DNA from 2 places in the Cytobacillus solani genome. Region 1 is predicted to be linked to the other one. Evidence: a T-box and tRNA genes for the amino acid it is inferred to sense, from the RefSeq annotation. Region 1 holds a T-box; the other holds one or more tRNA genes.
The links. The T-box of region 1 lies ahead of thrS (threonine--tRNA ligase). A T-box ahead of a tRNA ligase gene usually reads a tRNA of that ligase, here a tRNA-Thr.
Positions count from the first base shown of each region.

Region 2: it encodes a tRNA-Thr, which carries the amino acid that the T-box ahead of thrS (threonine--tRNA ligase) is inferred to sense. The anticodon was not compared.

Region 1 covers NZ_CP041305.1:1,637,711-1,642,553, forward strand. The annotation lists gene mutM (bifunctional DNA-formamidopyrimidine glycosylase/DNA-(apurinic or apyrimidinic site) lyase) at 1-699, opposite strand, end outside; gene thrS (threonine--tRNA ligase) at 801-2,012, opposite strand; T-box leader at 2,071-2,306, opposite strand; T-box leader at 2,533-2,767, opposite strand; T-box leader at 2,800-3,034, opposite strand; gene FI644_RS08425 (diguanylate cyclase) at 3,211-4,353, opposite strand; gene FI644_RS08430 (DMT family transporter) at 4,398-4,745, opposite strand; gene FI644_RS08435 (DMT family transporter) at 4,763-4,843, opposite strand, start outside.
Region 2 covers NZ_CP041305.1:796,765-801,607, forward strand. The annotation lists gene FI644_RS04110 (HAMP domain-containing sensor histidine kinase) at 1-503, opposite strand, end outside; gene FI644_RS04115 (response regulator transcription factor) at 500-1,189, opposite strand; tRNA gene FI644_RS04120 (tRNA-Leu) at 1,455-1,536, opposite strand; tRNA gene FI644_RS04125 (tRNA-Leu) at 1,560-1,645, opposite strand; tRNA gene FI644_RS04130 (tRNA-Cys) at 1,680-1,753, opposite strand; tRNA gene FI644_RS04135 (tRNA-Gly) at 1,765-1,839, opposite strand; tRNA gene FI644_RS04140 (tRNA-Gln) at 1,844-1,918, opposite strand; tRNA gene FI644_RS04145 (tRNA-His) at 1,969-2,044, opposite strand; tRNA gene FI644_RS04150 (tRNA-His) at 2,075-2,150, opposite strand; tRNA gene FI644_RS04155 (tRNA-Trp) at 2,160-2,233, opposite strand; tRNA gene FI644_RS04160 (tRNA-Tyr) at 2,243-2,326, opposite strand; tRNA gene FI644_RS04165 (tRNA-Thr) at 2,343-2,415, opposite strand; tRNA gene FI644_RS04170 (tRNA-Phe) at 2,426-2,501, opposite strand; tRNA gene FI644_RS04175 (tRNA-Asp) at 2,514-2,590, opposite strand; tRNA gene FI644_RS04180 (tRNA-Met) at 2,594-2,667, opposite strand; tRNA gene FI644_RS04185 (tRNA-Val) at 2,704-2,779, opposite strand; tRNA gene FI644_RS04190 (tRNA-Glu) at 2,786-2,860, opposite strand; tRNA gene FI644_RS04195 (tRNA-Ser) at 2,870-2,962, opposite strand; tRNA gene FI644_RS04200 (tRNA-Asn) at 2,966-3,040, opposite strand; rRNA gene rrf (5S ribosomal RNA) at 3,050-3,166, opposite strand; rRNA gene FI644_RS04210 (23S ribosomal RNA) at 3,280-4,843, opposite strand, start outside.

The DNA.
Region 1 (4,843 bases):
ATACATTTCATAGCCTCCTGTTTTGCCATCTCCCTTAAAAAGGGGCTCCTCCATATAACCGCCTTGTTGAATCCCGAGCTGAAGAATATGCTGGATTGATTCGTATAGGCGAGCAAGATCATCAGGATCTAGTTCATTTATTTTTCTTTCTGGCAGAAGCTGTGCATGCCAAAGAATTTCATCCGAATAGCGATTCCCGATGCCAGCAATGACCTCTTGATTCAGCAGTGTTGTTTTCAAACCCCCTCTTTTGTCTTTCATGATGGTATGAAAAGCATGGAGAGAAAAATTTTGATCAAGCGGCTCAGGCCCAATTTGTTGATATTCCTGCTGTACCATTTCATGTGATAAAAGATGTAAATACCCTAAACGGAGACCAATAAAGTAAAGGTGATAATTTCCAAAGGATAATTGTACCTGTACCGTTCGATCTGGACGGTCTTCTTCCTTTCCAAAAAACATTCGGCCACCAAGCATTAAATGCAAAAGTAAATTTGAGTCATTTTGCAGCTGGAAAACTAGATATTTCGCTCTTCTTTCAATGCCTTTTATTTTCTGATTTAAAACAAGAGAAGTAAATTGCTCAACTGGTACATTAATTGATTTTTCCCGGTTTATCGTGACCTCCGTAATTGTTTGACCGCCAATCAATGGTCGCAGCAACAATTTATACGTCTCCATTTCGGGTAGTTCCGGCATGATTTCACTCCTACATAAACATCTTTCATCGTATTATTCCGCCATACCTATACCCCTATTCTGGCAACAGCTATTTTTCAACTTTTCTTGTCGAACTTCCTTTAATTGTTTGCGTTTATTTCCTCACTGAAATGCTCAATCACAGCCTGAACACTCATGACGCCAAGATTTCCTTCCTTTCGCTTTCTTATCGCCACAGACCTATCCCTTGCCTCTTGATCACCGATGATTAGCATATAAGGAATCTTTTGCTTTTCCGCTTCTCTTATCTTAAGTCCCATCTTCTCAGACCTCGAATCCAATTCCACTCGTATTCCCGCAGATTCTAATTGTGATTTAACTTCAGAAGCATAATCAATATGGGAATCTGAAATAGCTATTATTTTTGCCTGAACAGGTGCCAGCCATAGCGGAAAATCACCAGCAAAATGTTCAATTAAGATTGCCATGAACCGCTCAACTGAGCCATAAATCGCCCGATGAATCATTACAGGGCAATGAAGCTTCCCATCTTCACCTACATATGAGCAGCCAAACTTTTCTGGCATTTGGAAGTCAAGCTGAACTGTTCCGCATTGCCAGCTTCGTCCGAGTGAATCCAAAATATGAAAGTCAATTTTTGGTCCATAAAAAGCTCCATCTCCAGGATTGATTTGGTATGGCATCCCTTTGCTTTTTAAAACAGACTCTAATGCGAATTCAGCTTCATCCCAAATTTCTTTTGAACCCATGTATTCGTCAGGCCGAGTTGAAAGCTCTACCTTATACTCAAAACCAAAATGAGCATAGAATTCATCAATCAAGGATAATACCTTATCTATTTCGGATTCAATTTGGTCTACCCGGACAAATAAATGGGCATCGTCTTGTGTAAAGGAACGCACCCTTAGCAGTCCATTAATAGAGCCTGACAGTTCATGGCGGTGGACTAACCCAAGTTCAGCAAAGCGAATCGGCAATTCACGGTAACTTCTTCGTTTATTGTTAAAAATTAAAATCGCTCCGGGACAGCTCATTGGTTTAATCGCATAACTTTGTTCATCCACATGAGAGAAATACATATTATCCTTGTAGTGCTGCCAATGACCTGACTGCTCCCAAATTTCCTGTTTCATCATAATAGGTGTTTTAATTTCCTGATAGCCTGCCTTTTGGTGCTTCTCTCTCCAAAGGTTTTCAAGCTCATTACGAATGACCATTCCTTTTGGCAGGAAGAAAGGCATCCCTGGTGACTCTTCCATTGAAGTAAAAAGCTCTAACTCTTGACCTAACTTTCGATGATTTCTTTTTTCTGCTTCGATTTGATTAGACATCTTAAAGTCCCCCTAATTTTTAAAATCTTTATAAATAAAAAAACGCACCCATCCCTATAAAAGGGACGAGTGCGGTCGTGGTGCCACCCTAATTCCATAAGGCACATGATGAAATGTGCTTTATGCTCAAAAAGATAACGGATTTACCGATTATAGTTAATTTGGTTTTAAACCAGTTCCCCATAATTGCTCCAAGGCGGTAAACTATTCCCTTTTCTTCAGGGCTTCCAGCCAATGACCCTGTTCTCTGGTAAGAAAATTAAAAATAATTCATGTCCTTTTCAACGCGATAACTATTTGATTTTATCTAGAAAAGCGCAAGCGCCTTGATCATCGCCGTACAAACTGGAAGGGTCACGACTGAGATAAAGGAAACACGGTGAGCGAGTGCGAACCGATGTTGACTTATCGTAGGGAGGGGACCTGAAGTTTGATAGGCGATAGGCGCTGGAGCTAGACAATTCTCTAACTCCAAAGTTAAAAATTCTGATACTATAAAAAAAAACGCACCCATCCCAACAAAAGGGACGAGTGCGGTCGTGGTGCCACCCTAATTCCATAAGGCACATGATGAATGTGCTTTATGCTCAAAAAGATAACGGATTTACCGATTATAGTTAATTTGGTTTCAAACCAGTTCCCCATAATTGCTCCAAGGCGGTAAACTATTTCCTTTTCTTCAGGGTTTCCAGCCAATGACCCTGTTCTCTGATAAGAAAGTTAAAAATAATTCATGTCCTTTTCAACGCGATAACTATTTGATTAAAAAAAACGCACCCATCCCAATAAAAGGGACGAGTGCGGTCGTGGTGCCACCCTAATTCCATAAGGCACATGATGAATGTGCTTTATGCTCAAAAAGATAACGGATTTACCGATTATAGTTAATTTGGTTTCAAACCAGTTCCCCATAATTGCTCCAAGGCGGTAAACCATTTCCTTTTCTTCAGGGCTTCCAGCCAATGACCCTGTTCTCTGGAAAGAAATTCAAAAATAGTTCATGTCCTTTTCATAGCTAATAACAGATCGTATTATTATTGCAAATAACTGTATTACAGATATTTAAAAATGTCAAGCGGATTTTAAAAAAACATTGTATACATTACACTTTAACTTTTCTAGTATAATTTTACACTGTAATCCCGCATGGCTGTCAGGCTGACAGCTTTTGTTAAGGTTCTTTTTATCAAGTAAATACCTATTGCCCGTAATTGCAGACTCTATTTCTTCCAGATTGTTTTGCTTGATATAAAGCTTTATCTGCATCCTCTATTAGCATAGTTGGGTCTTTTGTCGTTTCTTGATAGCATGCTACTCCAACTGAAATAGTAAGGTCGATTTCTTTCCCTGAATGCAATGTAAAAGGTGTGTCCTCAACATTCTTTCTGATACGTTCCGCTAATTCATTTGCTCGATTTAATGGGCAATCTAAAAGGAGAACTGTAAATTCTTCTCCGCCATTTCGGCTTACTATATCAAAGGTTCTAGTACTTTGCTGAAGTCTTAATCCTAATTCCCTCAGAACCACATCGCCCTCTGAATGCCCGTACGTATCATTTACCTTTTTAAAAAAGTCTATATCAATAAATAGAAGAGCTAGTTTCTGTTCATTTGTTTGTAAATCTTTGATTAAGTGTTCAAACACTTCTTCAAATTTCCTCACATTGTTTAATCCTGTTAATCCATCTGTGGTAGATTCTGTTTGGTATTTATTAAATAGTTTTTGGCTTTTTCTTATATAGGCTAGTACATAAAATGATAAATAGGCTGATAAATATGAAACGATCCAATAAATAGGCAAAACCTTCAAAACAATGATAAGGCTACTTACAAGATAACTAAATACAATGGAGAACACCAAATTATTAAAGGTTACTATCGCAAGGATTTTTACTTTTTTAGAATAATTTTGTTTTGAAAAAAATAATGCAAACAAAGTCCCCGACACACTAATAAGTATCGCAAGATAAGAAGATACACTCGCTGAAATTAGAAACCTTCCTACAAGCGTCATAATCATGGAAATCAATGCAGGTATTGCTCCACCATAGTAGGCTAATAGAATAGTCGGAATATGCCTGAGATCCACCATTGTATTATCGACGGTGATACTATATTGCATAAGAGTATTACTTAAAACGCCGCCTAATACACCTATTAAAATCTTTATTTTAAGCGTAGATTTAGTTTGCAGCGGATACTTATTTGATACTTGAGAATAGAAAAACAAAACTGATACGAGAATAGCCAAATTCGTAAAAAGGTCTTTAATCATCATTTTTATCACCAAAAAGAAAGATAGCATACTTTCAAGCCAATGAAAATCATTATTTCCTTCCATTCCCTACTCATTCAAACCGTAAAAACTTAATAAAAAAAGAACTATCAGTTTGACAGTTCTTTTGCTGTTTCTGGCTTATCTGATAAATTTAAAAGAACAACTCCGCCAATAATCAGGATGATGCCCGACAATTTAAGCATGTTAAATAGTTCACCCCATACTAATACACCAATTAGAGCGGTTAAAGCGGTTCCAACACCTGACCATATCGCATAGGCCAAACTTAATGGAATCGTCTTAAGGCACAATGATAAACAATAAAACGAAAGTGCATAACCTATAATAACTCCAACTGAAGGGAATAAAACTGTAAACCCTTCTGACATTTTAAGCATTGAAGTTGCAAATATTTCTCCGATTATAGAAATAGATAAAAAGGCATATCCCTTCATACTTGTGTCCCTCCATATTAATGAGCTCCTCCAACATTCAATAGAATGACTCCACCGATGATTAAAAGCAAACCTATTAGCTTTTTGCTGCTAAACTT
Region 2 (4,843 bases), 840 kb from region 1:
GCTACATTCGCAGCAAAATTTTGCAGCTGTTGAAATGGTTTCAATAACTTTCTATGTATATAGAGAAGATATAAAATACCAATCATCATTAATAGACTAAATATCAAGCTGATAGATACGATCAGTTCATTTTTCATTTGCTGCAATAATTCTTGTTCTTCATTACGGATAATAATTTTCCCTACAATCTTATCGTTTTGCTCCACGTCTATAACTGTATCTCTATTTTTTATTGCTTCGTATAAATTGATAAAATGATTACCTGGTGTTTGATAAATCACATTTCCCAAATGATCTACGATAGAGAATGGTTGTATTATGCTGCTGGTGTTAAAAGCTTCCTCGTTAATATGTCCCCAGTTATTTTCAACAATCTTAACCACTTCATTAATGGCTACAAGATCCACTTCTGAAATATTTTTATTCTTTATTATTACTACGGAGATGCTAATTCCTGCACCAAAAACTGCCAGTATCATGACAATGGCCAATTTTATTCTCATTGACTGATATCCTCTAAAACATACCCTGTTCCCCAAACTGTTTTAATAAATTGCGGATTCCTAGGATCCTCTTCAATTTTCTCTCGTAAATGCCGAATATGTACATTAAGGGTCCCATCACCTACAAAGGAATCTCCCCATACATGTTGAAACAATTCTTCTTTTGTAATAATTCGATTTTTATTATTCACCAAATAAGACAAAAGTTTATATTCCATCGCTTTTAATTGAATATCCTCACCATTTACTCGGACACGATGAAGCTTCGTATCCATTTGGATTTGTCCAAACGCTAAAACTTCTTGCGAATTGTTCATGCTGCCACTATATCTTTTTAATACAGCTTTCACTTTAGCCAGTAAAATACTTAATGTATATGGCTTTTGAATGTAATCGTCTCCACCTATATTTAGAGCAATCAGCACATCGTCATCACTAGAACGTGCACTGATAAATAGAATAGGAATCTGCGTTGATTTACGTAATTCTTTACATAAATCAAATCCAGAAGAACTTCCAAGATTTATATCAAGGAGAATCAATGATGGCTCATTTTCCTCCAAAAAACGTTCGCACTCCTCAGCACTTGTCACAAACGCTGTTTTAACCTCAAACATATTAAAATATTCACAAGTTGTTTCAGCTAAAGCAATCTCATCATCAACAATCAAACAATCTAATTTCATAGCAAATCTCCTAGAAAAATACTATCCTACATTTATTTTCCGGACATTTTCAGTATATCATTACTTTTTATAAGCAAGTGCAAATTTATGGGTCTTAATATTAAAAAAAGACGCTGATTTTTGCTCATAATACGACTATTAATAACAGTGGATTTAGCAAAATTCACTAGTAAATAAACACAAAAAACCGTTCCCCACATTGTGAGAAACGGTTGATATGACGATATTATTCACGTTAAAATTACTGATTGTTACTAAATGTTGATACCGGTGGTCGGGGTCGAACCGACACTCCAGAAGGAACACGATTTTGAGTCGTGCGCGTCTGCCAATTCCGCCACACCGGCATATTAAATTATTTCTTGGAAAGTGCCGAGGACCGGAATCGAACCGGTACGGTAGTCACCTACCGCAGGATTTTAAGTCCTGTGCGTCTGCCAGTTCCGCCACCCCGGCGTATCTATTTCATAAGCTAATGATTAGTAAATTATGGAGGCGGCAACCGGATTTGAACCGGTGATCAGGGTTTTGCAGACCCATGCCTTACCACTTGGCTATGCCGCCATAAAATAAATTGGAGCGGAAGACGGGATTCGAACCCGCGACCCCCACCTTGGCAAGGTGGTGTTCTACCACTGAACTACTTCCGCAAAATGGCTGGGCTAGCTGGATTCGAACCAACGCATGTCGCAGTCAAAGTGCGATGCCTTACCGCTTGGCTATAGCCCAATAGTTATTCATATTATATGTAACAAATGTAGATTATGTGAATCGTAATATGGGGCGACTGATGGGAATCGAACCCACGAGTGTCGGAACCACAATCCGATGCGTTAACCACTTCGCCACAATCGCCATAATCAAATTTATTCATTCATAAAATTATGGGGCGGCTGATGGGAATCGAACCCACGAATGTCGGAACCACAATCCGATGCGTTAACCACTTCGCCACAACCGCCATAAATAATGGCAGGGGTAGTAGGAATCGAACCCACACTGAAGGTTTTGGAGACCTTAGTTCTACCTTTAAACTATACCCCTATAAATAAATGGTGGAGGGGGACGGATTCGAACCGCCGAACCCTAAGGAGCGGATTTACAGTCCGCCGCGTTTAGCCACTTCGCTACCCCTCCGAAAAAGTGTGAGACATGCCGGCCAGAGGACTTGAACCCCCAACCTACTGATTACAAGTCAGTTGCTCTACCAATTGAGCTAGGCCGGCACAATATAAATGGTGGCTCAGGACGGAATCGAACCGCCGACACAAGGATTTTCAGTCCTTTGCTCTACCGACTGAGCTACTGAGCCACTATATAAAAATGGCGGTCCGGACGGGACTCGAACCCGCGACCTCCTGCGTGACAGGCAGGCATTCTAACCAACTGAACTACCGGACCAGATTGCGGGGACAGGATTTGAACCTGCGACCTTCGGGTTATGAGCCCGACGAGCTACCGGACTGCTCCACCCCGCGATAATCTTATTTCCATATGTACCTATCAAGTAAATATGGTGGAGGATGACGGGATCGAACCGCCGACCCTCTGCTTGTAAGGCAGATGCTCTCCCAGCTGAGCTAATCCTCCTAATAATGGTGACCCCTACGGGATTCGAACCCGTGTTACCGCCGTGAAAGGGCGGTGTCTTAACCGCTTGACCAAGGGGCCATATGTAAATGGCGGAGAGCAAGGGATTTGAACCCTTGAGACAGCTATAAACCGCCTACACGATTTCCAATCGTGCTCCTTCGGCCACTCGGACAGCTCTCCTTATGGCTCCGCAGGTAGGACTCGAACCTACGACCGATCGGTTAACAGCCGATAGCTCTACCACTGAGCTACTGCGGAATAATACCAGCTTGGCGGCGTCCTACTCTCACAAGGGGACAGCCCCTAACTACCATTGGCGCTGAGAAGCTTAACTGCCGTGTTCGGGATGGGAACGGGTGTGACCTTCTCGCTATCGCCACCAAACTTTTTTGAAGACAAGTTTTATTATAACGTCTTTTTTAATTTTTTCAAGAGAAAAATTGAAATTTATTCTCTCAAAACTAGATAATGTTAAAGAAGAAGTAGAGTAATCATTTATGGTTAAGTCCTCGACCGATTAGTATTTGTCAGCTCCACGTGTCACCACGCTTCCACCTCAAACCTATCAACCTGATCATCTTTCAGGGGTCTTACTAGCTTGACGCTATGGGAAATCTCATCTCGAGGGGGGCTTCATGCTTAGATGCTTTCAGCACTTATCCCTTCCGCACATAGCTACCCAGCGATGCTCTTGGCAGAACAACTGGTACACCAGCGGTGCGTCCATCCCGGTCCTCTCGTACTAAGGACAGCTCCTCTCAAATTTCCTGCGCCCACGACGGATAGGGACCGAACTGTCTCACGACGTTCTGAACCCAGCTCGCGTACCGCTTTAATGGGCGAACAGCCCAACCCTTGGGACCGACTACAGCCCCAGGATGCGATGAGCCGACATCGAGGTGCCAAACCTCCCCGTCGATGTGGACTCTTGGGGGAGATAAGCCTGTTATCCCCGGGGTAGCTTTTATCCGTTGAGCGATGGCCCTTCCATGCGGAACCACCGGATCACTAAGCCCGACTTTCGTCCCTGCTCGACTTGTAGGTCTCGCAGTCAAGCTCCCTTATGCCTTTACACTCTTCGAATGATTTCCAACCATTCTGAGGGAACCTTTGGGCGCCTCCGTTACTTTTTAGGAGGCGACCGCCCCAGTCAAACTGCCCACCTGACACTGTCTCCTGCCCCGATCAGGGGCATGGGTTAGAATTTCAATACAGCCAGGGTAGTATCCCACCGATGCCTCCACCGAAGCTGGCGCTCCGGCTTCCAAGGCTCCTACCTATCCTGTACAAGCTGTACCGAAATTCAATATCAGGCTACAGTAAAGCTCCACGGGGTCTTTCCGTCCTGTCGCGGGTAACCTGCATCTTCACAGGTACTATAATTTCACCGAGTCTCTCGTTGAGACAGTGCCCAGATCGTTACGCCTTTCGTGCGGGTCGGAACTTACCCGACAAGGAATTTCGCTACCTTAGGACCGTTATAGTTACGGCCGCCGTTTACTGGGGCTTCAATTCAGAGCTTCGCGTAAGCTAACCCCTCCTCTTAACCTTCCAGCACCGGGCAGGCGTCAGCCCCTATACTTCGCCTTGCGGCTTCGCAGAGACCTGTGTTTTTGCTAAACAGTCGCCTGGGCCTATTCACTGCGGCTTTTCAGGGCTATTCACCCTAAAAAGCACCCCTTCTCCCGAAGTTACGGGGTCATTTTGCCGAGTTCCTTAACGAGAGTTCTCTCGCTCACCTTAGGATTCTCTCCTCGCCTACCTGTGTCGGTTTGCGGTACGGGCACCTTATCCTCACTAGAGGCTTTTCTTGGCAGTGTGGAATCAGGAACTTCGGTACTATATTTCCCTCGCTGTCACAGCTCAGCCTTCACGCAAACGGGATTTTCCTCGCTTGCAGCCTAACTGCTTAGACGCACATATCCAGCAGTGCGCTTACCCTATCCTCCTGCGTCCCCCCATTGCTCAAACGGAGTTTGGTGGTACAGGAATATCAACCTGTTGTCCATCGCCTACGCTTTTCAGCCTCGGCTTAGGTCCCGACTAACCCTGAGCGGACGA